3 regions of the Salinivibrio sp. PR932 genome follow, and region 1 is predicted to be linked to each of the others. Evidence: predicted binding sites of a transcription regulator. Region 1 holds the regulator's gene; each other region holds the start of a gene.
The links. The regulator MetJ, encoded in region 1, represses methionine synthesis genes. The targets are predictions, from matches to a motif close to TTAGACNTNTANANGTCTAA.
Positions count from the first base shown of each region.

Region 1 (13,630 bases):
TTATGGTGGCACCTATACCTTGTTTGCCCACATGCTTCCCGAGCAAGGCATCGAGGTGCGTTTTGCCGCGAGTGACGACGCCAGTGCGATTGAGGCGCTGATCGATGACAACACCAAAGCGGTCTATTGCGAGTCGATTGGCAACCCTGCTGGCAATATCGCGGATATACCGGGTTTTGCCAAAATCGCACACGCGCATGGTGTCCCTTTGGTGGTCGACAATACCGTGGCTACGCCCGTTTTGTGTAAACCCATTGAGCATGGCGCCGATATCGTGGTGCACTCGCTGACTAAATACATTGGCGGCCATGGCACCACCCTTGGCGGTATGATTGTCGATGGCGGTACCTTTGACTGGGTGGCCCATCAAGCCCGCTTCCCGCAATTCTCACAACCGGAACCGGCCTATCATGGCGTGGTTTACAGTGAGACCTTTGGTCCTGCGGCGTTTATTGCCCGCGCACGTACGGTACCGCTGCGTAACAGTGGCGCAGCCCTCTCGCCGATGAATGCTTTTATGTTGATGCAAGGCTTAGAAACCTTAAGTCTGCGGATGGAGCGCCACTGCGAAAACGCCAAAGCCGTGGCCGATTACCTTGCCCATCACCCCGCCGTCGCGTGGGTGAACTATGCGGGTCAATCCGCTCACCCACATTATACCCGCGCCCAGTCACTGATACGCGGCGGGCTGCCCGCGTCATTGCTGTCATTCGGCTTAAAGGGCGGCTTTGATGAAGGGGTGAAATTTTATGATGCGCTTAATCTGTTCAAACGTTTAGTGAATATCGGTGATGCTAAATCGCTGGCTTGTCACCCCGCCTCGACGACCCACCGCCAACTGAATGAGCAAGAACAAGCCAAAGCCGGGGTAACGCCAGAGATGATCCGTCTTTGTGTCGGCATTGAGCATATCGATGACATCATTGCCGACTTGGAACAAGCCTTGGCGACGGTGAAATAGCCCAAAGAAGGCTAGCCGCCGCCAGGAAACAATCGTTGTACAAACAAAACTGTGGATATAAGAGATGTCACTCCCCCATGTAATACTGACAGTGCTAAGCAACTGCGAGGCCACGGGTTATGATATTACCAAGGCGTTTTCCACCACCATCAGCAATGTGTGGAAAGCCAGCCATCAACAGGTATATCGTGAACTCAATAAGCTCGCCGATCGAGGTGCTGTCACCTACCGCCTGGAGCCGCAAGTCGGTAAACCCGATAGGAAGGTCTACGCCATCACACCTGTCGGCACTGAGATGCTTGAGGCGTGGTTTATTCAAACACCCAAGTTAGCCCCACCACGTGACGAGTATGTCGCCAGACTACTCAGTTGTGATGTACTCGACCCAGCTCCCATGCTGGATCATGTGAATAACTTGATTGCCGAGTCTCAGCAGCTGCTTAATCACTATACGCTACTGGAACAGCGTGAATATGGCCAAGTCACTCTGCTCACGTCACAACAACGTTTAATGCGCCTCGCACTGCGACGCAGCATCCATCAACGTCGTGCATGGATGGCATGGGCGCAGGAAGTGCGCGACGAGCTCACTATGCTCGCCGCCAGTGCTTAATCACTACAACAAACACAACACGCAACCTAATACGCCCCGACATAACCGGGGCGTATCTTTTTTAAGGCGTGACCGCAAGCGGGCGAACCCCTAAGGTATGGCACAGGGCATACGTCAATTCCGCACGGTTGAGGGTATAAAAGTGAAAATCTTTCACGCCTTCACGGCTTAGCACTCGCACCATATCAAGCGCAATAGAGGCGCCCACCATCTGACGCGTGACAGGATCATCCTCCAGCCCTTGATACTGTTTGTGCATCCACTGCGGCACACGCACATTGGTCATCTTGGCAAAGCGCGACGCCTGCTTAAAGTTAGAGACGGGCAAAATCCCTGGGACAATTTCCACGTCAATCCCGGCGGCAACACAGCGATCACGAAAACGTAGATAACTTTCGACATCGAAGAAAAACTGGGTAATCGCCCGGCTAGCACCAGCATCCACTTTGCGCTTGAGGTTAATCAAATCCGCCTGCGCGCTTTTCGCTTCTGGGTGCACCTCAGGGTAAGCGGCAACCGAGATATCAAAGTCATGCTCTTCTTTGAGCAAACGGACTAAATCGACCGCGTACATATCCGGCTTCTTCTCCGGCGATGGCAAATCGCCACGCAACGCCACAATGTCACGGATGCCATTTTGCCAATAATCACGGGCAATATGACGGAGCTCATCTTCAGTGGCATCAATGCAGGTTAGATGGGGTGCTGCCGCGATACCAGTCTGGTCATGAATGCTTTTCACGATGTCATGGGTGCGATCACGCTCACCGGAGTTGGCGCCATAGGTTACCGACATAAACTTAGGTTTGAGTGCTTTTAAGCGATGTACTGAGTTCCAGAGGGTTTCTTCCATACTTGGGGTGCTGGGAGGAAAAAACTCAAATGAGACGTTAATATCGCCATCTAAGTCAGCAATGTTCTGATTGAGTGCATCAATGTGGCCTGCGTGTGTGTAGCTCATATCCTCTCCCTGACACCGAACGACGCTGTTCAGTCTGCCTGTTTCTGCTCTGCTTTTGATTTATACGTTTAGACGTCCACATGTCTAAAGATTGTCGTGATTCGGCTAAAATGTCAACGATGCAAGCCATGAAAAAAACTCATGGTGTTATGAAGATAGACGACACAGCCATCAATGCACACCTCACAACGCGGGTAACGGCACAAAAAAAGCTGCCTACGCAGCGCGCAGACAGCTTGATCACGGTTATCCATTAGCGGGTTAGTGAAGGCGACTTATCAAGCGATTTAAATCGGATTGAATGGCGCCTGCCGTGACATCACGTCCCGCCCCTGGCCCACGAATGACCAAAGGATTCTCGCGATACCATTGGCTTTCAATCGCAAACACATTGTCACACGGTAATAGATGCGCAAGTGGATGCTCGCTGGGTAGGGTTTCTAGGCTCACATGGGCGTGACCGTTAACTTCCAAGCGCGCCACATAACGTAGCACTGACCGATTTTTATGCGCTTTGTCTAATCGCTCTTGTAGCGGTTCATCCATTTGGTGTGCATTATCAAGAAAGGCATCCAAAGACAGATCAGCCAGTGACTTAGGCACCAAGGACTCAACCTTTACCTGCTCAGGTTCGAGGGACATGCCCGCTTCACGTGCCAAAATCACCAATTTACGCACCACGTCAGCCCCAGAAAGATCATCCCGTGGGTCAGGCTCGGTTAGGCCTTGCTGCCAAGCCTGCTCAAGCAGGACGCTAAAGGGGACCTCACCACTGAATTGCAAAAACAGCCATGACAAAGTGCCAGAAAAGATCCCAGACAGTGCAACAATCGTGTCACCACTTTCACGCAGATCTTGCACCGCGTAGTTAATCGGTAACCCGGCGCCCACGGTCGCATTGTAGAGCCAATGGCGCCCGGTTTTGCTAAACGCCTGCTGAATCGCGTGGTACTGCTCGGCGGGTGCGGCGCCCGCCTCTTTGTTGGCGGAGATTAAGTGAAAGCCATGCTCGGCAAGTCGCGGATACAAGTACGCTAATGACTCACTGGCGGTGACATCCAACACAATCACATCGTCATACGGGTGATTCAGTAGACGGGTGAGCCACTCATCATCAAAATAAGGCTCGCAACGCTCGTCAAACCCATCCAACACATGCGTGGCATCAATACCTGCAAAATCAAGCCATTGGTTGCGGCTGTCCACCACTGAAATCAGTGAGACTTCCTTACCATGACGCTTTTCCAAGTGTGCTTTTTGCTCGGCAAAAAGGCTTAGCCAACGGGTACCAATATTGCCTTTGCCCACCAACACCAAGCCGATACGGCGCTGAGCTTGGAACAAGGCATCATGCAAACTGGCAACCAGTGCCTGAGTGTGGACGTGGCGTAGGATAGCAACCAAGCTCAGCCCAGAGGCCGACTCACTGATAAATTCCACCGGCTGTGATTTGAGTTGCTGATAGAAGCCATGGCAGTGTACGGGGTTGTTCACCACGCCTGCCCCAACCGCCGCCACCATGGTAAAGCCTTCACGCAGTTTGAGTTCAGCTGGGAGGCCGGCATCTTGAATTTGCGCCATTACCAATGCCACGACTTCCGTGGTAAACGCTAACAAAATACGGTACTGGTCGTCTTGGTAATCCGTTGCTAATGGCTGTACTTTTAGCTGTGACAAAATCCGGCTGAGCTCTTGTTTTATCGCTTGAAAATCTTGTCCTCGCGCGACATCAAACTGGAGCAAGCTCACCTCATCCAACGCCGTAATGATTTTTGCCCCGCGCCCGGTGGCTAACACGCGTTCAATACGTGTTGATCCGCTATCCGGCGCTTGGGTGCAGCGCAACGTCAGGTCGGTCGCACTTTGCGCCACCGGCTGTAAGGTTCGGCTATGCAGCACGGGAGCCGCGAGTCGCGCCAGTTCTCCCGCCTCGTCAAGACGAATTAAAGGCAGCAAACAGGCATTATCAACATGGCGTGGGTCCGCGCTATAGACCCCGGCGACATCACTCCAAATGGTCACACGGCTCACGCCTGCAAGCGCCCCCAAGACAGTGGCCGAGTAATCGGAGCCATTGCGCCCTAACAGCACGGTTTCTCCCGCTTGATTTTGTGCCATAAAGCCCGTGATCACCACTTGGGTGTGGGCATATTGGGATAACTGGTTGTTCAGCAATGGCCAAGACGCTCCCCGATCAACCTCCGGCTGCGCTGCCCGCTCGGCACGTAGACACAGACGTGAGTCCAACATCACAGCCGGTTGCTGGTGCTGGCTAAGCAAGCTCGCCAGTAAGCGTGCCGACCATACCTCGCCAAACCCTTGAATACGCGCCTTATCTGCGTCAGTCAGCGCGCCCTCACCCAAGGTCGCAATCGTGGCGATGTCTGTATACAAGGCATCGACAAGGCGCTGCTTATCTTCACCATCAATAAGATTTTCAATTAAATCTTGCTGAAAGCCGCGCAAGGTCTGTAGCGTTTCATGGGCGAGGCGACCGTCTTTGTTGAGCTGAGCCAAATAGGCGATCAATTGGTTAGTGGTTTTGCCTGCCGCGGAGACCACAATCAAATCTTGGCGGCCCGCGTGGGCGGTCAATACATCTACAACCCGACGATAGCAGGCGGGCGACGCCAAGCTGCTGCCGCCAAATTTATGAAGTTGTCGTTGTGATTCAGGGGACGTCTCCGTCGATTGCGCATGCATGACAAGGTCTCTCTTTGTCTAACCAAATATCAGGGTAAAGCAAGGAACAGCGCCGTAACGTTGTTCAGGTTACGCGGCCAGTGCCGCAAAAGCGTGGGCCAAATCAGCGATGAGATCATCCGCATCTTCCAGTCCGATTGAAAAGCGCAGCAAAGTCGGTGCGATACCCGCTTCCGCTTGCGCCACATCACTCATCGCCCGATGTGTCATGGAGCCTGGGTGTGTGACCAAGCTTTCTACACCGCCTAACGACTCTGCTAAAGCAAATAGCGAAAGGCCTGCGATAAAACGCGCCACCCCGTCACTGTCGGTATCCAATTCCAAGCTCAGCATACTACCAAAGCCTGATTGCTGACGGGCAGCAATTTCGTGACCCGGATGGGTAGCGAGTCCCGGATAATAGAGTTGGCGCACAGCAGGAACCGTTTGCAGATAGGCGAGTACCGCTTGCGTGTTTTGCTGGTGTTGTTTAACCCGTGCGCCTAAGGTACGCAACCCTCGCAATGTCATATAACTGTCAAACGCGTTGCCCGTGGCGCCTATACAGTTGCCCCACCACGCTAAGGTTTCGGCAAGCTCACTGGTTGCTGCGATCACCGCGCCACCGACAATATCAGAATGACCATTAATAAATTTGGTGGTCGAATGCACCACCATGTCGGCCCCTAGCGCAAGAGGTTGCTGTAAAGCGGGAGATAAAAAAGTGTTGTCGACCACCACCCAAGCCCCCACTTGATGGGCTTTTTGGCATATTTCTGCGATATCGACCACGCGTAAGAGTGGATTGGATGGGGTTTCCACCAGCACGAGCTTGGGCTGTTTAGCCAATGCTTGGTCCAACGCATCATGGTCCGATTGATCGACAAAACTTACCTGCCAGATCCCTTGTTTGGCACGCGATTCGAGCAAGCGATAGGTGCCGCCATAACAATCATGTGGGGCGACAATATGCTCGCCAGCCTCCAACAGAGATAGCACCAAGTTTATCGCCGACATCCCGCAGTTGGTCACCACCGCACCTGCGCCCCCTTCTAAGTCAGTCAGCGCTTGTTCGAGCTGCGCACGCGTTGGGTTGCCGCCTCGCGCGTAGTCGTAAGTAGGCACATCACCCAGTGCCGGGAAACGGTAATTGGTCGATAAGTACAGGGGAGGCACCACCGCATGGTGCTGGGTGTCAGTCCCAATTCCGGTCCGAACGGCGATAGTGTCGGTTTTTTTCTCAGTCATGATCTATCCTTGCTAGTCTGGTTTGCGCATCGTGGGCGTGATCCAGGTTTCATACTGCCACCTTACCCTGTGCTTTTTGGGACGTCAACACTTCTAGACGTCTATACTCCTTTGCATGTGGCGGTTAATATAGCTAAAATCTCCGCAGCATCATTCTGGGTATTCCATAATCAAGATAGGTGAGACATGGCGCAGTGGAACGGCGACTACATTAATCCGTATGCCGAACATGGTAAAAAGAAAGAGCAGGTAAAGAAGATCACCGTCTCTATCCCATTAAAAGTACTAAAAATTCTTACCGACGAGCGTACTCGTCGTCAGGTGCAAAACCTCCGTCATGCGACCAATAGTGAGTTGTTGTGTGAGGCATTTCTTCATGCCTACACCGGCCAACCACTACCAACCGATGACGATATCCGTAAGGATAAACCCGACAGCATTCCCGCTGAAGCACGTCGGATCATGGAAGAGCTTGGTATCGAGTTCGACGATAGCGAATACTAAAAAAACCCGCCGATTGGCGGGTTTTCTGTAATGATAGGTGCTCAGTACAGCCTTCTCAGGCTCTATTCCACCGCGCTTTCCTCACGCTCAAGCATTACGCCTTATCGAGCATATAGTTTTCTGGCATCTCGATACGAGCCACGCCGGTTTCCACGGCGGCCAGCGCTACCGCGCGGGCGACCTTAGGTAATAAACGCGCGTCCATTGGCTTGGGAATAATGTAATCTGGGCCGAAGCTTAGCGAAGACAAACCGGCGGCGTCTAATACCGTTTGTGGGACAGGCTCTTTGGCTAGGCTGCGAATGGCTTCTACCGCTGCCAACTTCATCGCATCGTTAATTTCACTGGCACGTACATCCAATGCGCCACGGAAAATAAACGGGAAGCAGAGCACGTTATTGACCTGATTCGGGTAATCCGAACGCCCGGTTCCCATGATCAGATCATCGCGCACTTGATGCGCCACATCCGGATGAATTTCAGGATCTGGGTTCGAGCAGGCAAATACCACGGGTTTATCTGCCATCAGCTTCAAGGCGTCGGGTGAGAGCAAGTCTGGACCGGAGACGCCAACGAACATATCCGCGCCCTCAATCACATCTTCGAGGGTACGCTTATCCGTGTTATTGGCAAACAGCTGCTTGTATTTGTTGATGTCGTCACGACGCGTATGGATCACGCCTTTACGATCCAACATATAGATTTTTTCCCGCTGAGCGCCACATTTTATTAATAGCTCCATACAGGCAACAGCCGCTGCGCCTGCGCCCATGCACACCACCGTCGCCTCGCGGATATCTTTGCCTTGCAGCTCAAGCGCGTTAAGCATGCCGGCAGCGGTGACGATGGCCGTGCCGTGTTGATCATCATGAAATACAGGCACTTCGCAACGTGCAATTAATTGTTTTTCAATCTCAAAACAATCTGGGGCTTTGATATCTTCGAGATTGATACCGCCAAAGGTATCCGCGATGTTCGCCACGGTATCCACGAATTCATCGATAGTACGGTGTTTGACTTCAATGTCGATCGAGTCCAAGCCAGCAAAACGCTTGAACAATAAAGCTTTACCTTCCATGACAGGCTTAGAAGCCATGGGGCCTAAATTTCCTAGCCCCAAAATCGCGGTGCCGTTTGAGACCACCGCCACCATGTTGCCTTTACCCGTATAGCGGTAAACCGCATCCGCATCTTGCGCTATCTCACGCACAGGCTCAGCAACGCCAGGACTATACGCCAACGCGAGATCCGCGGCCGAGTCAGCAGGTTTGCTCAATTCAACAGAAATTTTTCCGGGAGTAGGGTATGCATGATAATCCAGCGCTTGCTGGCGTTTATCGTCCGACATCTAGTGTTCCTAATTATTATCGTGAAGGGGAAACTAATATCGACAGGGAAGCGTCACCGATATTAGTCAGACACTCTACAAACCACACAGGGAAGGTTTGTATAATAAAAAAGATGGTAACGCAGGGAGCAAACGTCCACCAGTACTAACAGCGCATTCGCGATGATGCTCGGACCTGTTGTCCGATGACAGGGACGATACGATCAAAAAAGGGACGCTGATGCGTCCCTTCTCTGTATTCGGTCAATAGCGGCTTATTTTTTGCTGCTAAGGGCACCGAAACGCTTCTTAAAGCGGTCAACACGGCCACCGGTATCAAGGATACGCTGCTTACCAGTGTAGAATGGGTGACACTTGTCACACACGTCTAGGTAAATGTCTTTGCCTAGGGTTGTGCTGAACGCGAATTCGTTACCGCAAGAGCATTTTGCTGTGACGGCTTTGTACTCTGGATGGATACCAGCTTTCATAGGGATAACCTCATCTTAAAGGCCGTGTCGCTCTCCCGATCCTAAGCCGGGCACCACACGTCGTTAACAAACATTTTCTAAGGCGCGCAATTCTAATCAAGCGCCCTCTTTTTCGCAACTTTTTTGTGCAATCCGCGTGTCTCTTACGGTGCAACAAGGCTTTGCCAACGTGTGGCTAACCGTTACACTGACATTCCTTCTGGCCAATAAGATGTTGTGATGGAACAGTTTGCTCAGGTGGCTTTGCCTGTCCCTTTGCCGAAAACCTTTGATTACCGTATTGCAGACGATCAGCATCCAATCATCGGAGGGCGCGTCAAGGTGCCGTTTGGACGCCAGCATAAAGTTGGCATCGTTACCGGCTTGTCGCCAACGGCCAGTGTGGAAGCCAGCCAACTCAAAGCGATTGATACCGTACTCGACACGCAGCCGGTTTGGACCCCCGCGGTATACAATCTCCTGCAATGGGCGAGCCGTTTTTACCATCATCCGCTAGGAGATGCGATGGGGGCGGTGATGCCAACCTCGCTGCGTAAAGGACGCCCTGCGACATTGCAGCAACAAAAATGGTGGCAAATCACCGAGTCAGGACAAAACCAACCTCTATCAGGTCTGAGCCGCGCCCCCAAACAAGCCCGAGTGTTGCAGCTTCTCACGCACGGTCCAGCCACTCAAGCCGACTTAATCGAACAAGACATCGGCACGCCGGTGCTAAAGACGGTGGCAGAAAAAGGCTGGATCGCGCCCTACTCGCCCCCTTCTCAGGCCAATGCTTGGGTAAAAAACTTTGCGGTGACCGAAGAAAAACCGACGTTAAACCACGAGCAAGCGATGGCGGTTGCCACCCTCAATGCTGGCGATGGTTTTGCCTGCGCGCTATTAGAGGGGATCACTGGCTCAGGCAAAACCGAGGTGTATCTCAATGTGCTTGAGCCGGTGCTCGCACGTGGCCAGCAAGCGCTCATCCTGGTGCCAGAAATTGGCCTGACACCACAAACCATTCGCCGTTTTGAGCGCCGCTTTGCTGTTCCTGTGACCGTGATGCATTCAGGGCTCAGCGATACCGACCGTCTCAACGCCTGGCTGGCCGCACGGGAAAATCAAGCCGCGATAGTGATTGGCACACGCTCAGCGCTTTTTACCCCCATGGCAAAGCTTGGCATCATCATTATCGATGAGGAGCACGACCCTTCCTATAAGCAGCAAGATAGCTTTCGCTATCACGCCCGCGATCTGGCTGTCATGCGGGGGCATGAAGAACAAGTGCCGGTGATCTTGGGCTCGGCAACGCCATCACTGGAGAGCTTACACAACGCAAAAACCGGAAAATACCAGTACCTTAAGCTCACGCAACGTCCTGGTAACGCGGTCACCGCCCGGCAAGGGATACTCGATATCAAAGGCCATCACCTCGAAGCTGGCTTGTCGGCGCCGCTGATTGCTGAAATGCGTCAGCACCTGCAACAAGGTAACCAGGTGATGCTGTTTTTAAATCGCCGCGGTTATGCGCCCGCGATGATGTGTCACGAATGCGGCTGGCTAGCGAACTGCCAACGCTGTGATGCCTACTATACCCTTCATCAACAACACCAAGAGTTGCGTTGTCATCACTGTGGCCACCAAAAACGTGTGCCTCCCCAATGTGGCGACTGTGGCTCTACCCAGCTTATTAGTGTCGGCGTCGGTACCGAGCAACTCGAATCCCAGCTTGGCACCTTGTTTCCCGAATACAATACCGTTCGCATTGATCGCGATAATACCCGGCGAAAAGGGAGCCTTGAAGGTTACTTGGCCGACATTGAAAAGGGTGAGTATCAAATTCTATTGGGCACACAAATGCTCGCCAAAGGCCATCACTTTCCTAACGTCACCCTGGTCGCCTTAGTCGATGTTGACGGGGCACTATTCAGTAATGACTTTCGTGCCCCTGAGCGTTTGGCCCAATTGATGGTGCAAGTCGCCGGGCGAGCGGGCCGCGCCAGTAAGCCGGGTACCGTGTTATTACAAACCCACCATCCAGAGCACACCCTGATCCAATCTTTAGTGCATAAAGGTTATCAAGCCTTTGCCGAATCTGCGTTAAATGAACGGCGTCAGGCGTGGCTGCCGCCTTACACGTTTCTTAGTCTCTTTCGCGCCGACGGGCATGAAGAAAACAGTGTCCAGCAGTTTTTACAACAGGTGCGTCAAACGCTGGCTACCTCACCGATTCAACAGGATGAATGCCATATTATGGGGCCTATGCCCGCCGCCATGGCGAAACGCGCGGGTCGCTATCGGTGGCAACTCCTCATTCAAGCGCCCAGCCGAAAAATCATGCAGCAATGGCTCCAAGTGGCGCTTCCGGCCATCCAACAGCTCCCTCTGTCGCGTAAAGTGAGGTGGTCATTAGATGTCGAGCCGCAAGACCTTTCTTAACATTCCCTTGCAGTAAAGCGACAGCAATCACACTTTCATTGCAATAAGTGTTAGCTTGTCCGTGTTTAAATCGGACAAGGCTAGGTAGAATAAGGCCGCAATTGGCTAAGAGAACAGGTCAGACGAGCTAATAACTGTCTGATCTCACAATACAGATAACAAGAGGACTGTCATTATGGCGACAATGAAGGACGTTGCCCACATTGCCGGTGTATCCACAGCAACCGTCTCTCGCGCGCTGATGAACCCTGAGAAGGTCTCGGCCACAACCCGTAAAAAGGTTGAGCAAGCGGTCGTAGAAGCTGGCTATTCCCCTAACTCACTTGCACGTAACCTACGCCGCAACGAGTCCAAAACCATCGTCGCGATTGTCCCAGACATCTGCGATCCTTACTTTAGTGAGATCATCCGCGGGATCGAAGAAGCGGCGATGGAGCACGGTTACCTGGTTTTGCTCGGAGATAGTGCCCAACAACACCACCGCGAAAACTCATTCGTCAACTTGGTTTTTACCAAACAGGCAGATGGCATGCTCCTACTGGGCTCCGATGTCCCCTTTGATGTCAGTAAGCCCGAGCAGAAAAATCTCCCTCCGCTTGTGATGGCATGTGAATATGCCCCGGATCTTGAATTGCCGACGGTGCATATCGACAACCTGACTGCCGCTTTTGAGGCGGTCAATTACCTCACCCAAGTCGGCCACACCCGTATTGCCAATATTACTGGGGTGCCGGAAACCGCACTGACGCAATTCCGCTCACAAGGCTATCAGCAGGCCCTGCAGCGCGCGGGGATTACAGTCAACCCAGCCTACAGCGTGGTGGGAGATTTCAGTTTTGCCTCTGGGGCGCGGGCAATGACCAATCTATTGTCCCTCCCTGAGCCTCCCACCGCGGTATTCTGTCATTGTGATGTGATGGCCGTCGGTGCCATGCAACAAGCAAAGCGCCTAGGCATGCGCGTGCCGCAAGATATTTCGATTGTAGGGTTTGATGACATCCAATTCGCCGAATATTGCGATCCTCCCCTGACCACTGTCTCCCAACCTCGCTACGACATTGGTCGTCAGGCGATGTTAATGCTGCTCAACACCTTACAAGGGCGTGAAGTGAATGCAGGATCACGGCTTTTAGATGCCAAATTAGTGATCCGTGAGAGCGTTGCCCCACCGTCTCGGTAGTAAGACTGGTCAGCACGAGTCGAAGCCAGTAACATGAGCGCTTTACTGGCTTTTTGAAATTGAATATTTGCTGTGGCAACTCGTGACTACGTAAAACGTGGTAAAGCACCACGTAAAAAAAATACCCGCCGCCAACCACCTAAAGCGCGTGCTCGTTTCCCATTAAAATGGGCGTTGCTTGCTGTCTGTTTGGTTGGCGCGTTTGGTTATGGCCTGTACCTATTAAGCAATACCGACGCACCCGCGCCTAAACCGGCAACAGACGCACAGCCTCAGCCTTCCACGCAGAGCAAGAAGGCACATCTGCCTAAAAAGCCTGAAGAAAAATGGAGTTACATCGAAGAGCTGGAGAGTAAAGAGGTGGAAGTGAAGGCCAAAGCATTGCCGCAATCCACGCGTCCTTACCTGATGCAATGCGGTGCGTACCGCAGTCAAGAGCAGGCAAATGAACGTAAAGCGATCATCGCTTTTCAAGGGCTAGAAAGCCAAATCAAGATAAGCCAAGGAGAAAAAGGCACCTGGTACCGGGTGGTATTGGGTCCTTACCCACGCAAGCGTCAAGCAGAGCGTGACCGTAATATGCTCCGCCGCGCCGGGGTTGAGCCTTGTGCTATTTGGTACTGGGAATAACAGCGCCACATTTTATCGGCTGGGCCAAGTCTATTCCTTGCCCAGCCTTGATTGAAATCCTTCCTTCTCCCCTTGAAAAGTGAGCGGCAAAGCCCAACCTCTTACATTAATCACCCACCTGGTGTACCAGACACAAAGAAAGAGGTTCCCGTGACTACAATCGTTTCCGTTCGTCGCGAAGGTAAAGTGGTTATTGCTGGCGATGGCCAAGTGTCACTCGGCAATACCGTGATGAAAGGCAATGCCCGAAAAGTCCGTCGTTTGTATAACGGCCAAGTTCTCGCCGGATTTGCTGGCGGCACTGCTGATGCCTTCACCTTATTTGAGCGCTTCGAGCGCAAGCTTGAATTACACCAAGGGCACCTAACCAAAGCGGCCGTTGAACTGGCTAAAGAATGGCGAACTGATCGCGCGCTACGTCGATTAGAGGCCCTACTGGCGGTCGCCGATGAAACCGCCTCATTGATCATTACCGGTAACGGCGATGTGGTTGAACCAGAGCGCGACTTGATCGCCATTGGCTCTGGCGGCAACTATGCCCAAGCCGCCGCCGTTGCTATGCTTGAAAACACGGCGTTAGATGCCCGCGAGATCGCAGAGAAAGCGCTAACCATC
Region 1 covers NZ_MUFM01000011.1:70,356-83,985, forward strand. Annotated here, with positions in the region: gene BZG84_RS07585 (O-acetylhomoserine aminocarboxypropyltransferase/cysteine synthase family protein) at 1-961, shown strand, start outside; gene BZG84_RS07590 (PadR family transcriptional regulator) at 1,026-1,574, shown strand; gene metF (methylenetetrahydrofolate reductase) at 1,636-2,535, opposite strand; gene BZG84_RS07600 (bifunctional aspartate kinase/homoserine dehydrogenase II) at 2,797-5,238, opposite strand; gene metB (cystathionine gamma-synthase) at 5,308-6,465, opposite strand; gene metJ (met regulon transcriptional regulator MetJ) at 6,652-6,969, shown strand; gene BZG84_RS07615 (malic enzyme-like NAD(P)-binding protein) at 7,064-8,317, opposite strand; gene rpmE (50S ribosomal protein L31) at 8,572-8,787, opposite strand; gene priA (primosomal protein N') at 9,004-11,205, shown strand; partial or broken gene cytR (DNA-binding transcriptional regulator CytR) at 11,375-12,385, shown strand; gene BZG84_RS07635 (SPOR domain-containing protein) at 12,458-13,015, shown strand; gene hslV (ATP-dependent protease subunit HslV) at 13,166-13,630, shown strand, end outside.

Region 2 (13,630 bases), on a different contig from region 1:
TACCCGCCAAGGTTGGGTTTTGATGTCCGAATGCGAGGGTGAAAATAGTCACAAACACCACCAAGCCAAAACCATCGTTAAACAACGACTCGCCTTCGATTTGGGTGGTAATACGCATGGGGGCATGTAATTTTTTGACAATCGCAAGCACGGCAATGGGGTCCGTGGGTGAGATAAGGGCGCCGAAAAGTAAGCAGTAAATATAATCAAATTGTACCCCAATCAGTTGGAACACGCCCCACACACCGGATCCCACTAAAAACACGGAGAGCAGCGTCGCACCGAGTGCTAGGGTGGTGATTTCCCATTTTTGGTCTGAAAACGAAGGCAGTTTGACGCCCAGCCCTCCAGCAAAAAGTAGAAAGCCAAGCACGCCCTCAAGGAGAAACTCCTCAAAATGAATATCCCCTAAAGTTTGCGCGGCAATCGCCTTTAGAGGCAGGGCTTGATACTGACCGGCAATCACTATCCCTAAAGACAGTAAAAGTGCACCTGCCGTGATTGCGATGGTGGTTTGGACGCGGCTAATTTTACTGTTAATAAACGCGATGATAATGGCGGCAGCGGCCATAAAGCTGAGGATAGCGTAGGTTGACATACATCATTCCTGATACGGCTAGGGAGTGGAAAAAAGAGTTACAAAATATTAATAGAAATCGCTTCCAAAACGAACAGCAGATTTGAAATAGATCAATATTAATTCATTTAAATAGACGTCTAGATTTCCATTTTCGCTGTGGTAGGATGAAATTATCGCATTGAGGAAGATGATAAGCGTAATGAGTATGGACCAACTGACACAACAACTGCGCGAACGTATTTTGGTAATCGATGGTGGTATGGGCACCATGATTCAGGGGCTAGGGCTCAATGAGGCCGATTATCGTGGCGCGCGTTTTAAAGATTGGCACTGTGATGTAAAAGGTAACAATGACCTTTTGGTGCTGACTCAACCCGATAAAATCGCTGCGCTACACAGTGATTATCTGGCTGCGGGCGCGGACATTATTGAAACCAATACCTTTAACGCCACCCAAATCGCGATGGCCGATTACGACATGCAAGCGCTGAGTGCGGAAATCAACGTCGCGGCCGCTCGGCTAGCGCGTGAGGTTGCTGATGCGTGGACGGCGAAAACGCCAAATAAACCCCGCTTTGTCGCGGGTGTGTTAGGGCCGACCAACCGAACGTGCTCAATCTCACCGGATGTGAATGACCCGGGCTTTCGCAATGTCAGTTTTGATCAGTTAGTCGACGTGTATGCCGAGTCCACCGAAGCGCTCATTGATGGCGGTGTTGATATCATCATGTTGGAGACCATCTTTGATACCTTGAACGCCAAGGCGTGCGCCTTTGCGGTGGAGAAGGTCTTTGATGCTCGTGGCCTGCGCCTACCCATTATGATCTCCGGTACCATCACTGATGCATCTGGGCGCACCTTATCCGGACAAACGACCGCCGCTTTCTATCACTCCTTGCGTCATGTTGAGCCACTGTCTTTTGGCTTAAACTGTGCGCTGGGACCGGCGGAATTGCGCCAGTATGTCAAAGAGCTGAGCGACATTTGTGAGGGCTTTGTCTCTGTCCACCCTAACGCGGGGTTGCCCAACGCGTTTGGTGAGTATGACCTCTCTCCTGAACAGATGGCGACACACATTGATGAGTGGGCGGCGTCAGGCTTTATCAACTTGGTCGGTGGTTGTTGTGGTACCACGCCTGAACATATTCAAGCGATCAGTGATGTCGTTGCGACGCATCCTCCTCGCCCCTTGCCGGCTCATCCAGTCGCCTGTCGCTTATCTGGACTCGAGCCTCTGACCATTGATGCCGATAGTTTGTTTGTAAATGTGGGAGAGCGCACCAATGTGACCGGCTCAGCACGCTTTAAACGCTTAATCGTTGAAGAGCAATACGACGAAGCGCTTGAAGTGGCATTGCAGCAAGTGGAAAACGGCGCCCAAATCATCGATATCAATATGGATGAGGGTATGTTGGATGCCGAAAAGGCCATGGTGCGATTTCTCAATCTTTGCGCGGCCGAGCCAGATATTGCCCGTGTACCTGTGATGATTGACTCCTCTAAATGGGAGGTGATTGAAGCTGGCCTCAAGTGCATTCAAGGGAAAGGCATCGTCAATTCTATTTCTCTCAAAGAAGGAGAAGAAGCCTTTCTTCACCAAGCACGTTTGATCCGCCGCTATGGTGCAGCGGTGATTGTGATGGCGTTTGATGAGCGGGGCCAGGCCGATACTCAGGCACGAAAAGTGGAAATCTGTACGCGGGCCTATCATCTTCTGGTCGAGCAAGTCGGCTTTCCACCAGAAGACATTATCTTCGATCCCAATATCTTTGCGGTTGCCACCGGTATTGATGAGCACAATAACTACGCGGTCGATTTCATCAACGCCGTGGCCGAGATCAAACAAACCCTGCCGCATGCCATGATCTCGGGCGGGGTCTCAAATGTGTCGTTTTCGTTTCGAGGCAACAACCCCGTCCGTGAGGCTATTCATGCGGTGTTCTTGTATCACTGCATCAAAAATGGCATGGACATGGGGATCGTCAATGCGGGCCAGTTAGCCATCTATGATGATTTGCCTGAATCGCTGCGCTTGGCAGTAGAAGATGTGGTGCTCAACAAAGATGATGGTGCCACGGAGCGCTTATTGGAGATCGCCGACAGCTATCGTGATAGTGGTGAGAGCGAGGTCGCGGAAACCGCGGAGTGGCGCAGCTGGCCAGTAGAAAAGCGGCTGGAACATGCATTGGTCAAAGGCATTACAGAATTTATTGTTGAAGATACCGAGCTGGCTCGCGTGGCAGCGAGTAAACCTCTAGAAGTGATTGAAGGCCCGTTGATGGCGGGCATGAACGTGGTTGGGGACTTGTTTGGCGAAGGCAAGATGTTCCTGCCTCAGGTGGTGAAGTCGGCACGGGTGATGAAGCAAGCGGTGGCCTACCTTGAACCTTACATCAATGCAGAAAAGCAGCAAGGGCAGACCAATGGCAAGATCCTGCTCGCCACCGTCAAAGGCGATGTACACGACATTGGCAAAAACATTGTGGGCGTGGTGCTGCAGTGCAATAACTTTGAGATTATTGATCTCGGTGTGATGGTGCCGACCGATAAGATCCTGTCGGTGGCCCGAGAAGAAAACGTCGACATTATTGGTCTGTCGGGTCTGATCACCCCATCGTTAGATGAGATGGTGAACGTGGCGAAAGAGATGGAGCGCCAAGGGTTTGATATTCCTCTGTTGATTGGCGGTGCGACCACGTCCAAAGCCCATACCGCGGTGAAGATTGAGCAGCATTACCATGCGCCTGTGGTCTATGTACCCAACGCGTCGCGTGCGGTTGGGGTGTGCTCCTCGTTATTATCCGAGACGCAGCGACCTGATTTTGTCGCGCGTTTGGCCAAAGAGTATGACACTGTGCGTGAGCAGCATCAGCGTAAAGCGCCCCGCACGCCACCGGTGACCTTGGAGCAAGCTCGCGATAACAAGTGGCAAACGGATTGGGCAAACTATATGCCTCCGCAACCGGCGAAGCCAGGCATCCATGTTTACGATGATGTTTCGATAGCGACCTTACGTCAGTATATCGACTGGACGCCTTTCTTTATGACGTGGTCTCTCAGTGGCAAATTCCCCGCGATTTTGGATCACGAGCTGGTGGGGGAGGAAGCCCGTCGTTTGTATCAAGACGCCAATGCTTGGCTCGATCGTTTCGAGGCAGAAGGCTTGGTAGCGGCAAAAGGGGTGTGTGGCCTCTTTCCTGCCAATAGCGTGGATGATGATATTGAAGTGTATACCGACTCGTCACGACAAACGGTGAGCACGATATTGAATCACTTGCGCCAGCAAACACAAAAGCCGCGTGGTGCGAACTATTGCTTGTCAGACTTTATTGCGCCGAAAAGCAGCGGTCAGCCGGATTGGATTGGTGCATTTGCGGTGACAGGCGGCATTGGTGAGTATGCTTTGGCGGAAGAGTACAAAGCGAAAGGGGACGATTACAACGCGATCATGATCCAAGCGGTGGCGGATCGACTCGCAGAAGCCTTTGCGGAATATCTTCACCAGCAAATTCGGATCACCTTGTGGGGGTATGCGCCCGATGAGACGCTTGATAACGACGCCCTGATCCGCGAACAATACCAAGGGATCCGGCCAGCGCCAGGTTATGCCGCCTGTCCTGAACACAGTGAGAAAGGCAAGATTTGGCAATTGCTATCGGTAGAAGCGCATACGGGGATGACACTGACCGAAAGCTATGCCATGTGGCCGGGCGCGTCGGTTTCGGGTTGGTATTTTTCCCATCCAGAGTCACGTTACTTTGCGGTAGCGAAAATTCAAAATGATCAACGTGATAGCTACGCAGCACGTAAAGGCTGGTGTCTTGAGGAAGCTGAAAAGTGGCTAGGCCCTAATCTTAATGCCTAACCGAGAAAAGCCAGCGCACGCTGGCTTTTCTTTTGGGTTTTACTCAAAAAGCTGTGTATGTAAACGCTGCACCACCTCGGTGGCACTGTCGTCATCAACCACCATACACACATTGTGATTACTCGCGCCATAACAAATCATGCGCAAGGTGGCAGTATCTAAGGCGTTAAATACCGGCGTCACCGCCCCCGGGGTATGACGCATCTCATTACCGATCAAGGCGACCACGGCTAAGTGTTGGCAAACGTCAACATGGCACAAGGTTGAGAGTTCCTCTAAGGCAGCATCAGGCAAACGGGGCACCTCACCCTGTGTATTGGTTTGATCGAGCGTCAAAGACACGCTGACTTCGGAGGTAGTGATCAGATCGACGGAGATCTGATGGCGCGCTAGGATCGCGAAGACGTTGGCAAGAAAGCCATACGCTTGGAACATCGTCAAACTGGTCAAGGTCACCATGGTTTGATTTCGGCGCAACGCAATGGCGCGGAATAGGGGGGATGATTCCGCCTGTTCTCGGATCCAAGTCCCGCCTTTTTCCGGCGCACAGGCCGCCCCGACAAAGACAGGAATATGCTGGCGTACCGCGGGTAATAGCGTGGAGGGGTGGAGCACTTTGGCGCCAAACGTCGCCATCTCCGATGCTTCACTAAAGCTGATCTCTGCAATAGGACGTGCTTTGGCGGCGAGGCGTGGGTCGGTAGTATAAATACCCGGTACATCGGTCCAAATCGCCAAGCTTGTTGCCCCGAGAGCCTCGGCAAACAAAGCGGCACTGTAGTCGCTGCCTCCTCGGCCAAGAGTTGTCGTTCGTCCTTCTTTGTCGGCACCGATAAAGCCTTGGGTCACTAGAATGTGATTGTCTAGCTGCGCATTCAAGCGCTGACACTGTTGCTGAGTCAGGGCGATATCTGGAATAGCGTGACCAAATTGGCTATCCGTTTTCAAATATTCGCGGGCATCAATCCGAGCTGCGGGTAGGCCAAGGTGGACGAGCAAGTGAGTAAACAGGTGCGTAGAGGTAAGCTCGCCACAGGCAACCAAGGTATCGGTAAGCGCTTCGCTCGGGGCCTCACAGGCTTGCTCACTCAAGGAGATAATCTGCTGGTGGAGCGTTCGCACTGCTTCTTGGGTGTGATGACAAGGAGGCAAAGCTGCCAGTATTTGCTGGTGGATAGCGTCTATTGCATCCAGTGTGTTTTGGCGTAAGACATCGTTTTTTATGCCTTGGGCTAAGGCGACAAGATGGTTGGTGACGCCGGCACATGCGCTAATCACTACAAAACGGGTCTCGGGATGGCGCATAATCACTGCGGCACTTTGTTGCATGGCGGCAAAGTTGCCAACACTGGTGCCGCCAAATTTAGCGACTGAAATAGATGGTAACGGGTTCACGTCCTTTTCCCCTTTTGAGCTCGTGCTCATTGATTCAACATATTTAAAAGTCAGTGGGGAACATCAGAAGTCACGTCGCAAACGCGAGCAAAAAGGAAGAGCAAACGGCAGGCATTCTGCCAGAAGCGCTCCACCTGTCTGTCCAAATGGATGACAAGTGACAGCCTGAAGGATTCAGCCTTCATGGCCGGCGGCTCCTTACCCTGTCGGAACCCCCTCGGCATCGCCTCCCCTGATTATCACGCCTTGGAGTAGGGCTCCGCGTGATAACTGCCTGAGTGATGCACCTCTTCTGTATGTTCGGCCATGTGTTGATCCACATGGTGAGTGGCTACATTACGGGCGCTAGTGAGTGGTTGTCAACCGCCAATTGCGTTACAAAGCGACGATCAGGCACCTATACCGCCGCTATCCGCCACCCGTTGAATATGCGCTCTAGCACGTAAGTTCGCGATGTGGCAATGGGGCGATGAACACAAAGTATGCTATAACGGAAAGCGCAAATTTAGCAGACACAAGGATAGGTTATGGCAACTTCAATTTCCGATATCCGCTCATTTCAGCCGATAGAGCGCACCCTGATGGGCCCTGGCCCGTCTGATATTTCTCCGCAAGTGTTGCAGGCGTTGAGTCGTCCGACGTTGGGACACCTCGATCCCCTTTTTATTGCGATGATGGATGAGGTCAAACAGCTCTTACAATATGCCTTTCAGACCGAGAATCCGTTTACCATTGCGGTCTCTGCCCCCGGGAGTGCAGGAATGGAAGCGTGCTTCGTTAACCTTGTAGAGCCCGGTGATACCGTGATTGTCTGTCGCAACGGGGTGTTTGGCGACCGAATGCGAGAAAACGTTGAACGCTGTGGTGCGCACGCGGTGATGGTTGACGATGCATGGGGCGAGCCTGTCAGCCCCGACAAGGTTGAAGCGGCATTAAAAGCGCATCCAGAGGCTAGTATCGTCGCGTTTGTTCATGCTGAAACCTCCACGGGCGCTTGCTCAGATGCGCAAACACTGGCGACGCTGGCGCGCGAGCACGGCTGCCTTACCATTGTTGATGCCGTAACATCACTTGGCGGTGTCCCCTTGAAAGTCGATGAATGGCAACTTGATGCGGTCTACTCCGGCAGTCAGAAATGCTTGTCATGCGTCCCAGGCTTATCGCCGGTCACCTTCTCGGCGCGTGCCGTTGAAAAAATGCAAGCGCGCACCCACAAGGTACAAAGCTGGTTTCTCGATCAAAGCTTAGTGCTGGGCTATTGGAGCGGTGACGGCAAACGCAGTTATCACCATACTGCACCGGTTAACAGTCTGTATGCATTGCATGAATCATTACTCAAGTTATATCAAGAGGGCATTGAGAACGCTTGGCAGCGTCATCAAACCATGCATCAACGCTTAAAAGCGGGGTTGGACGATTTAGGTATCCGCTTTGTGGTGGATGAGCCTTATCGCTTGCCGCAATTGAACGCGGTGTATATTCCGGATGGTGTCGATGATGGCGCGGTACGCCAACATCTGCTCAACACCTATAACCTCGAAATCGGTGCTGGTTTGGGCGATCTCGCTGGTAAGGCATGGCGAATTGGCTTAATGGGCTACAGTGCGCGTGAAGAAAACATCGCGCTATGCTTAAAAGCATTGGGCGACGCACTGCGCTAGGCGCACGTTATTCCGGCAGAGTGCGCATCGGTAAGGTGTGGCGAGTGGTCCACACCTTGGCGGCTTGCGGAAACAAATATCGCGCCTCTTGCTGAATATCGCGCGCCCGCTGCGTATCGCCAATTTGCAGAGCAATCTGATAAGCATGCTGGTAGCCCGCAAACGTGGGGTGTTGTGCCACATGCTGCAGCCATAAGTTAAGGTGCTGGTGGCGATCGGCATCCGACAGCGTCTCTAGGTTGTGCTGAAAGTGCTGTTCTGCGAGCCCTTGGGTGAGTTTACTTTGCCACCACGGATGTTGCTGATAGAGCGCAATACGCTGAGAGGTTAATAAAGAGTCACGCAAGTAGCGATTGGCTAAATACACCGATGATAGGCACAACAATCCCACCAAGATCATTACAGTGGCAATACTGCGTGTCGCGATACGCTGCCCATATTCGGCGGTAGAAAATGTGATTCGTTGGTATTTGCTGGTTAAATTATCCAGCCAGTACAGCCACATGAGCAGTAAAATGCCGTTAAACCACTGCGTACCGCTGGCCGGATAGATAAGCAAGCCAGTGAGTGGCGGAAGCACGAGCGCAACGAGCATACGCCGCGTGCCTGAAGGGGCGCGGATAATGCGAAGCGCCAGTGGCAGTATCACGGCAAGATACGCCAGTGCCATCACAAGCCCACCTTCCAATAACCACAATGCTAGCGCGCTCGGTAATTTCACAGGACCCGTGTGTCCCGGATGTGCCGCCGATGCCAGTAGTAGAGTCGTTTGTCCATGACCCATGCCAACGCCAAAAAAAGGCGTTTGTTGAAATTGCTGCCAGGCAAGCCACAGTGCGCGTTTGTCTTGAGGCGTGAGCCATTGCCAGCTTTCTTGACCGGTCAGCCCGAACACCGCGAGTAACGCCCCGGCAGACATGGCGGCCAGCCACGCAAGGTGCTGGCGCCGCGTCGCAAAGCGACTGAGATAAACTTGTTGCAAGGCAATGGCGCAAAGGGCAAACAGGAGCAGTAGCGGTCGTCCTTGCATGGCAAGCACGGGCAGGATAACCACTGGCGTGAACACCAACACGCTTTGCGTTATGGGATGGCGGTAGCGGTTACTTGGCTCTCGGGCGAGCAGATAAGCCGCCAAACTTAGGCCGGTGAGTAACAACGCATGGGTCACGGCAGCGGGTAAATGCGGCACCCAATGCTCAAACTTAAAAGGCGCCATGCCCGGAGGCGATTGGTTGCCTAAGACGGAAAGGATGGCCAACCAAGAGGCAAGCATCAAGACGGCCAGTAGCTTTTGTCGCTGGGCATGATTAAAAATAAACTGCTGTAAGCTGGAGAAAAAACCGAGGCTGAGGACCAATGCGGCGATGGCATAGCCACTGTTTAGCGTTGCCGCTTGCGGATAAAGATATGGCACACTGGCACAGAGCGTGGCGGCCACTAACGCCCAGGTTAAGTGAGTGACGCGCCATGTGTGCTGTCGCCACACTTCCAGTCCGGCGAACCCCAACACCAAACTAAGCGTGAGTAACGACAGAGCGGCAGCAGGATGGCGAATACCCACCAACGGCAAGTCGACCGAATACAATGGCAAACAGATCAGCCATAACGCCGCCAGTGCCCCTAAAAAGGGCACCGTAAGCGGTTTTCGTTTCACTCGGTGGGTGGGTAACGCCTGTGTCATTATCGCTCCAACATGGGCTTCAAGAAGTGTGCTGTGTGGCTACCAACCACATTGACGATCTCTTCTGGCGTGCCTTGAGCAATGATTTCACCGCCGCCGTTACCGCCTTCAGGCCCTAAATCGATGATCCAATCTGCGGTTTTAATCACATCTAGGTTATGCTCGATCACCACAATGGTGTTGCCTTGTTCGCGTAAGCGATGCAACACATTTAGCAACTGCTGAATATCATGGAAGTGCAAGCCGGTTGTCGGTTCATCAAGGATATAAAGCGTTTTACCGGTATCGCGCTTAGATAGCTCACGGGCCAGTTTTACCCGCTGTGCTTCGCCGCCCGATAAGGTGGTGGCGGCTTGGCCAAGACGAATATAACTCAGACCCACATCCATCAACGTCTGTAGTTTACGCTTGATAGCGGGGACGGCGTCGAAAAATTCACGTGCGTCTTCGACGGTCATTTCCAAAACTTCATCGATCGTTTTACCTTTATAGCGCACTTCGAGTGTTTCGCGGTTATAGCGTTTCCCTTTACATACATCGCAAGGCACATACACATCGGGTAAGAAGTGCATTTCTACTTTGATCACCCCATCGCCTTGGCAGGCTTCGCAGCGACCGCCGCGTACGTTAAAGCTAAAGCGACCTACTTTATACCCGCGTGCCCGAGCCTCTTGCGTGCCGGCGAAGAGCTCACGTATCGGCGTAAAGATCCCCGTATAGGTGGCTGGGTTTGAACGTGGAGTACGCCCAATGGGGCTTTGATCAATATCGATCACTTTGTCGAAATGTCCTAACCCGTCAATAGACTCGTAAGGCGCGGGCTCGGCGGTGGTGGCACCATTGAGTTGCTGGTGGGCCACTTTAAAGAAGGTATCGTTAATTAAGGTCGACTTTCCTGACCCAGATACACCGGTGACACAAGTGAATAAGCCCACGGGCAAGTGTAAATCGACATGTTTTAAGTTGTTCCCCGTTGCGCCTTTAAGCACCAGCATTTTTTCAGGATCTCGAGGGCGACGGGTCTCTGGAACGGCAATCGCCTGCTTGCCGCTGAGGTACTGTCCGGTTAGCGAGTTGTCATTGTTGAGAATATCGTCGAGACTGCCCTCAGCCACGATTTGTCCGCCGTGAGCACCAGCGCCTGGACCAATATCAATCACGTAGTCGGCGGCGCGAATGGCGTCTTCATCATGCTCGACCACCAGAACGGTGTTACCGAGGTCGCGTAAATGCTCCAGTGTATCGAGCAAACGTGCGTTATCTCGTTGATGCAAACCAATCGATGGTTCATCAAGCACGTACATTACCCCGACCAAGCCAGCCCCGATTTGACTGGCCAAGCGGATACGCTGTGCTTCCCCGCCAGAAAGCGTATCGGCGCTTCGTGACAAGTTAAGATAATTAAGCCCGACATTGACCAAAAAGCGCAATCTGTCATGGATCTCTTTCATAACTTTTTCGGCAATTTTGGCACGTTGACCTGATAAGGTCAGCTGTTCAAAAAAGTCGAGGGCTTGTTGAATGCTCAGCTCGCAAATTTCAGGTAAGTTGCGGCCATCAATAAAGACATGGCGTGCTTCTTGACGCAATCGTGATCCGCCACAGCTTGCACACGGCTTAGTCGCAATGTACTTAGCTAGCTCGTCACGTACCGCATTAGATTCGGTATCACGGTAGCGACGCTCCATATTGTTGAGGATCCCCTCAAACGGATGTTTGCGCACACGAATATCGCCCCGATCGTTGACGTATTTAAACTCGATCTCTTTCGGGCCTGAACCGTAAAGCAGAATGTCTTGAATGGTGCCAGACAGATCTTGCCACGGCAGCTCGAGATCAAAGTCGTAGTGATCGGCGAGTGAGCGCAGCATCTGAAAGTAGTAGAAATTGCGTCGATCCCAGCCTCGAATAGCCCCACCGGCGAGGCTGACCGCAGGGTTTTGAATAATCCGTTTAGGATCGAAGTACTGTTGTACGCCTAAGCCATCACAGGTGCCGCATGCACCAGCCGGATTATTAAAGGAAAACAGACGAGGCTCTAACTCTTGCATGCTGTAACCGCAGTGCGGGCAGGCAAAATTGGCAGAGAAGATCAGCTCTTCGCCGTCGCCATCCATCCAGCTGATCACCGCGCTGCCGCCGGTGAGCTCGAGGGCGGTTTCAAACGACTCCGCTAAGCGTTGTTGTTGATCGTCACGGACTTTAAAGCGATCCACCACCACTTCAATGGTGTGTTTTTTATGAAGCTCCAAAGTTGGTGGATCGGACAGATCACAGACTTCGCCATTAATACGTGCGCGAATAAAGCCCTGCGCGGCAAGGTTTTCGAGGGTTTTAACGTGCTCGCCTTTGCGGTTTTTGATAATCGGGGCGAGCAACATCAATTTGCTGCCCTCTGGTAGGGCAAGCACTTTATCGACCATTTGGCTAATCGTCTGAGCGGCCAAGGTCACATCATGGGTTGGACAGCGAGGCTCACCGACCCGCGCATACAGCAAGCGCAAGTAATCGTAAACTTCGGTGATGGTACCCACAGTTGAGCGTGGGTTATGCGAGGTTGATTTTTGCTCAATGGAGATAGCGGGGGACAAGCCTTCAATATGATCAACGTCGGGCTTTTCCATCAAAGAGAGAAACTGGCGCGCATAAGCCGACAAAGACTCAACATAGCGACGTTGTCCTTCTGCATATAAGGTGTCAAAGGCTAAAGATGATTTTCCGGATCCAGAGAGCCCGGTGATGACAATCAACTTATCGCGGGGAATGGTTAGGTTGATGTTTTTGAGGTTGTGCGTACGCGCGCCTCTGACGTCGATATTATCCATTGTTATCCTACTTCTCAGTCAGCTCACTTATTGGTCACCGGTGTTCAGTATCGCATAGACGGCGCTGTGACCAAACAAAAAAGGCTGTATATTTACACAGCCTTTTGTCAAGGTGGAAAGCCTTACGTCGAGACGCAACGCAGAGCGGGGGTTACGGGTTTTTAACCGTGGCTTCGTCTTTGTTTTTGCCACCTAAGTAGAGGTTTTGATAGCAATGATTCGTGGCTTCGATAAAGCCTTCCACGCTGCCACAGTCAAAGCGCTCCCCTTTAAATTTATAGGCCAACACACATCCGGCTTGCGCTTGCTTGAGCAAGGCGTCAGTGATTTGCACTTCACCGTTTTTGCCCGGTGGTGTGTTTTCGAGCAGTTCAAAAATATCAGGGGTTAAAATATAACGGCCGATAATGGCTAAATTACTCGGCGCTGTACCCGGGTCAGGTTTTTCCACCATGTTGTCTACGCGGAAAAGGTCGTCTTTGATCTCTTGCCCGGAAATAACCCCGTATTTATGGGTCTCATCTTCTGGCACTTCTTCCACCGCGACGATAGAACAGCGAAATTGTTTGTATAGCGCCACCATTTGTTTAAGCACCCCATGCCCCGGGTTGATACACAGGTCATCCGCCAGCACGACCGCAAATGCTTCATCACCCACCAGTTCACGACCGGTTAAAATGGCGTGTCCTAAGCCACGCATTTCATGTTGGCGAATATAGGTAAACGAGGCTTTTTCGATGGTGTTACGGATATCATCCAACAGCACTTCTTTATTGGTGCCGCTGATCTGATGCTCCAGTTCATAGTTCTTATCGAAATGATCCATGATCGCATGCTTACCGCGACCCGTTACAATACACATGCCGTGGATGTCCGCTTCAAGTGCTTCATCAACACCGTACTCAATCAATGGTTTATTGACGACAGGCATCATCTCTTTGGGCATGGACTTGGTCGCGGGTAGAAAGCGCGTACCATAACCGGCGGCGGGGAACAGACATTTGTTAATCATCTTGGATCCTTTTTTCGTCACTGATGTGGCCATACAGGCCGCAGCGTGATTTACGTGAATGGCAACCAAATACGCCACTCACAGCAATAGGTTGGGCATTATTTTGCTGGGCGACGCGCAGGGAAGCAAGCCGCGATCGCTCCAGTATAGCGAAACGCACGGCCTCACTCATCGCTCACCCAGACTCTGACGACATGAATATGCGTTAGTTCACACTCTTTACCCATGCTCACGCGAGACAGAGTTAAGAGGCTGAGCAAACTTATGGGTAGTGGCGACTGAAAGCCGATACAAAGTCGGATAGCTTTGTTTGTGGCAAGGCATTGATTCCAGCCGCGCCTTCTCGCCCTCCGCCTGTGGCAAATTGTTGTGCGAGAGCCACTGCGCCTAGGGGACGGTTTAAGGGGGCGCGAATGCTAACCATCCAGTCTCCATCCGGTGTTGGCGTTAATACCGCATGAGCTTTATCGGGCGATTGGTTGGCAAGCTGATTGCCGAACATGCCGCTGATACGCCGCGCCCAAGGCGCATTGGGTAGTAGATAGACGGCACCACCGGCATAGTCATACTCGGCAGTAAGTTGTTCTGCATGAGCACGATCGGTTTGGTAT
Region 2 covers NZ_MUFM01000045.1:3,642-17,271, reverse strand. Annotated here, with positions in the region: gene BZG84_RS15065 (cation:proton antiporter) at 1-598, opposite strand, end outside; gene metH (methionine synthase) at 780-4,445, shown strand; gene lysC (lysine-sensitive aspartokinase 3) at 4,485-5,870, opposite strand; lysine riboswitch at 5,956-6,140, opposite strand; gene BZG84_RS15050 (pyridoxal-phosphate-dependent aminotransferase family protein) at 6,368-7,501, shown strand; gene BZG84_RS15045 (Wzy polymerase domain-containing protein) at 7,509-9,182, opposite strand; gene uvrA (excinuclease ABC subunit UvrA) at 9,182-12,007, opposite strand; gene galU (UTP--glucose-1-phosphate uridylyltransferase GalU) at 12,159-13,019, opposite strand; gene BZG84_RS15030 (acetyltransferase) at 13,282-13,630, opposite strand, start outside.
Region 2: metH (methionine synthase) is a predicted target of MetJ. The motif match lies at 710-729, and genes of this name have one in related genera.

Region 3 (2,420 bases), on a different contig from region 1:
AGAGGACTGGATTGTAATGGGTTGTGTAGTGCCTTTAGTGCTAGCGGCTCGCTATTTGAGTGTCAAAGCCTGCTATCTCGGTTTCCGATGCTTTCGCGAATATAACCCGTGGGCTGTGCGCATTCTCACATGGGGAGGATTGCGTGGAGGCCTCGCCTTGGCCATGGCCATGGCGGTACCAGCTGGCATTATTGTGGTCCCAGAAAAACAAATCGATGTCAGAGAGCTGATTTTGGTGATGACTTACGCGGTGGTGGTGTTTTCTATTTTGGTACAAGGCTCAACCATGACCGGCATGGTTGATAAAGCAAACGCAGCTCAAGACGAGATGGACAAGCGCCTTCAATGAACTCCGCGCCTTTGTCTATCATAAAGGCGCCAGGTGGCGCCTTTTTTATTCATCAAGCGTAAAGTTAGACGCTGAAAATGTATCCAAATCGAAGGGGGTTTGCTGATAGACACAATAGTTCAGCCAATTCGCAAACAGCAGATGCCCGTGACTGCGCCAGCTCACATACGGTGGCTGAGAAGGATCGTCATCCGGGTAATAGTTAATGGGGATCACCGGCTCCATCCCCTCCTCTAAATCGCGGTGATACTCGTCATTCAAAGTATGCGCATCATACTCAGGGTGCCCAGTGACAAACACATTGCGTTTATCTTTCGTCGCGGCCAGATACGTCCCCGCCTCATTGGACGTGGCTAAGATATCGAGATCGGTATGTTCATTCAGATAATGAGGAGAAAAGTCTGCATAACGTGAATGAGGCGCTAAGAAACTATCATCAAAACCGCGTAATAGTGGATGCTTAGATAACTCGCTATTTATCTGATGGCGATAAACACCTGATAGCTTTTCTTTGCGAGTTTTCTTAGGCAAATCGTAAAGTAGCTTTAAGCCCGCTTGCGCTGCCCAACAAATATAGAGTGTGGAGGTGACATGTTGGTGTGCCCAATTCATCACATCCTGTAAATGCTCCCAGTAAATCACGTCCTCAAACTGCACTAATCCGAGTGGCGCGCCTGTGACAATCAAACCATCGAAGTTACGCCCCCGCACGGCCTCAAATTGGCGATAGAAGGTATCAAGATGCTCGGTCGGCGTGTTCTTGCTTGGTCGGTTATCTATCCGTAAAAGCTCAACATCCACTTGCAAAGGGCTGTTAGAGAGCAAACGCATAAATTGCGTTTCGGTCTCGATTTTCTTTGGCATCAGGTTTAGAAGCAGGACTTTCAGCGGACGGATGTTTTGACTTACCGCGCGCGTTTCTGTCATCACAAAGATATTTTCACGCCGCAGAATATTGGTCGCGGGAAGTTGGTCCGGAATTTTAATCGGCATCACTGCCTCCTAGAGATGTTTAGACGTCCAGATATCTAATAACATAACGCAGCCGATTATAGAGCTCAAGCAATAATCAAGTGGGAAAGGGTAATACTCTATTTAGAATAGAAAGGAATCGGTATGGAAGGACAATACGTAGAAACGAAAAAGCCCCCCGCAAATGCGGAGGGCTTATGAATAACTCTTGGCAGTGACCTACTCTCACATGGGGAGACCCCACACTACCATCGGCGCAGCAACGTTTCACTTCTGAGTTCGGCATGGATTCAGGTGGTGCCGTTACGCTATGGCCGCCAAGAAAATACTGGTGCTGATAGGCAGATTTGAACTGCCGACCTCACCCTTACCAAGGGTGCGCTCTACCAACTGAGCTATATCAGCGAAAACGCTTTACCAAAGTCTTACTTTTTATCTGCTTTGATAATTAAATCACTTCTCATCAAAGTCTTACAGACATCCGCTTTGATGCTTAAATTTTTGCTAACTAAAGCCCAACATTAAGCTCTAATTAGATTATCTTGTTTGATGCGATGAGGATGTTGAATCGAGACGCGCAGTGTATGCCAATACATGAGCATCGCAGATATCAAAAGCATCGAGCTATCAACAAGATAAGCAATGAAAGCCTGGCGATGTCCTACTCTCACATGGGGAGACCCCACACTACCATCGGCGCTGCTTCGTTTCACTACTGAGTTCGGCATGGAGTCAGGTGGGTCCAAAGCGCTATGGTCGCCAAGCAAAATTTTGTTTTGTCTTCACTTTTTTAAAAAGTGAAAACCATCAATCTAGAAAGCTGTTCGTTCTCGCCACAATCAACTGGCTTTATTTRAAGTCCAACCCAAAACCTCTTGGGTGTTGTATGGTTAAGCCTCACGGGCAATTAGTACAGGTTAGCTCAACGCCTCACAGCGCTTACACACCCTGCCTATCAACGTCGTAGTCTACGACAACCCTTTAGAGAGCTCGAAGCTCTAGGGATGACTCATCTCGGGGCCAGCTTCGCGCTTAGATGCTTTCAGCGCTTATCTGTGCCGAACTTAGCTACCGGGCAATGCGTCTGGCGACACAACCC
Region 3 covers NZ_MUFM01000045.1:17,618-20,037, forward strand. Annotated here, with positions in the region: gene BZG84_RS15065 (cation:proton antiporter) at 1-349, shown strand, start outside; gene metA (homoserine O-acetyltransferase MetA) at 395-1,342, opposite strand; rRNA gene rrf (5S ribosomal RNA) at 1,528-1,643, opposite strand; tRNA gene BZG84_RS15080 (tRNA-Thr) at 1,651-1,726, opposite strand; rRNA gene rrf (5S ribosomal RNA) at 1,970-2,085, opposite strand; partial or broken rRNA gene BZG84_RS15090 (23S ribosomal RNA) at 2,208-2,420, opposite strand, start outside.
Region 3: metA (homoserine O-acetyltransferase MetA) is a predicted target of MetJ. The motif match lies at 1,362-1,381, and genes of this name have one in related genera.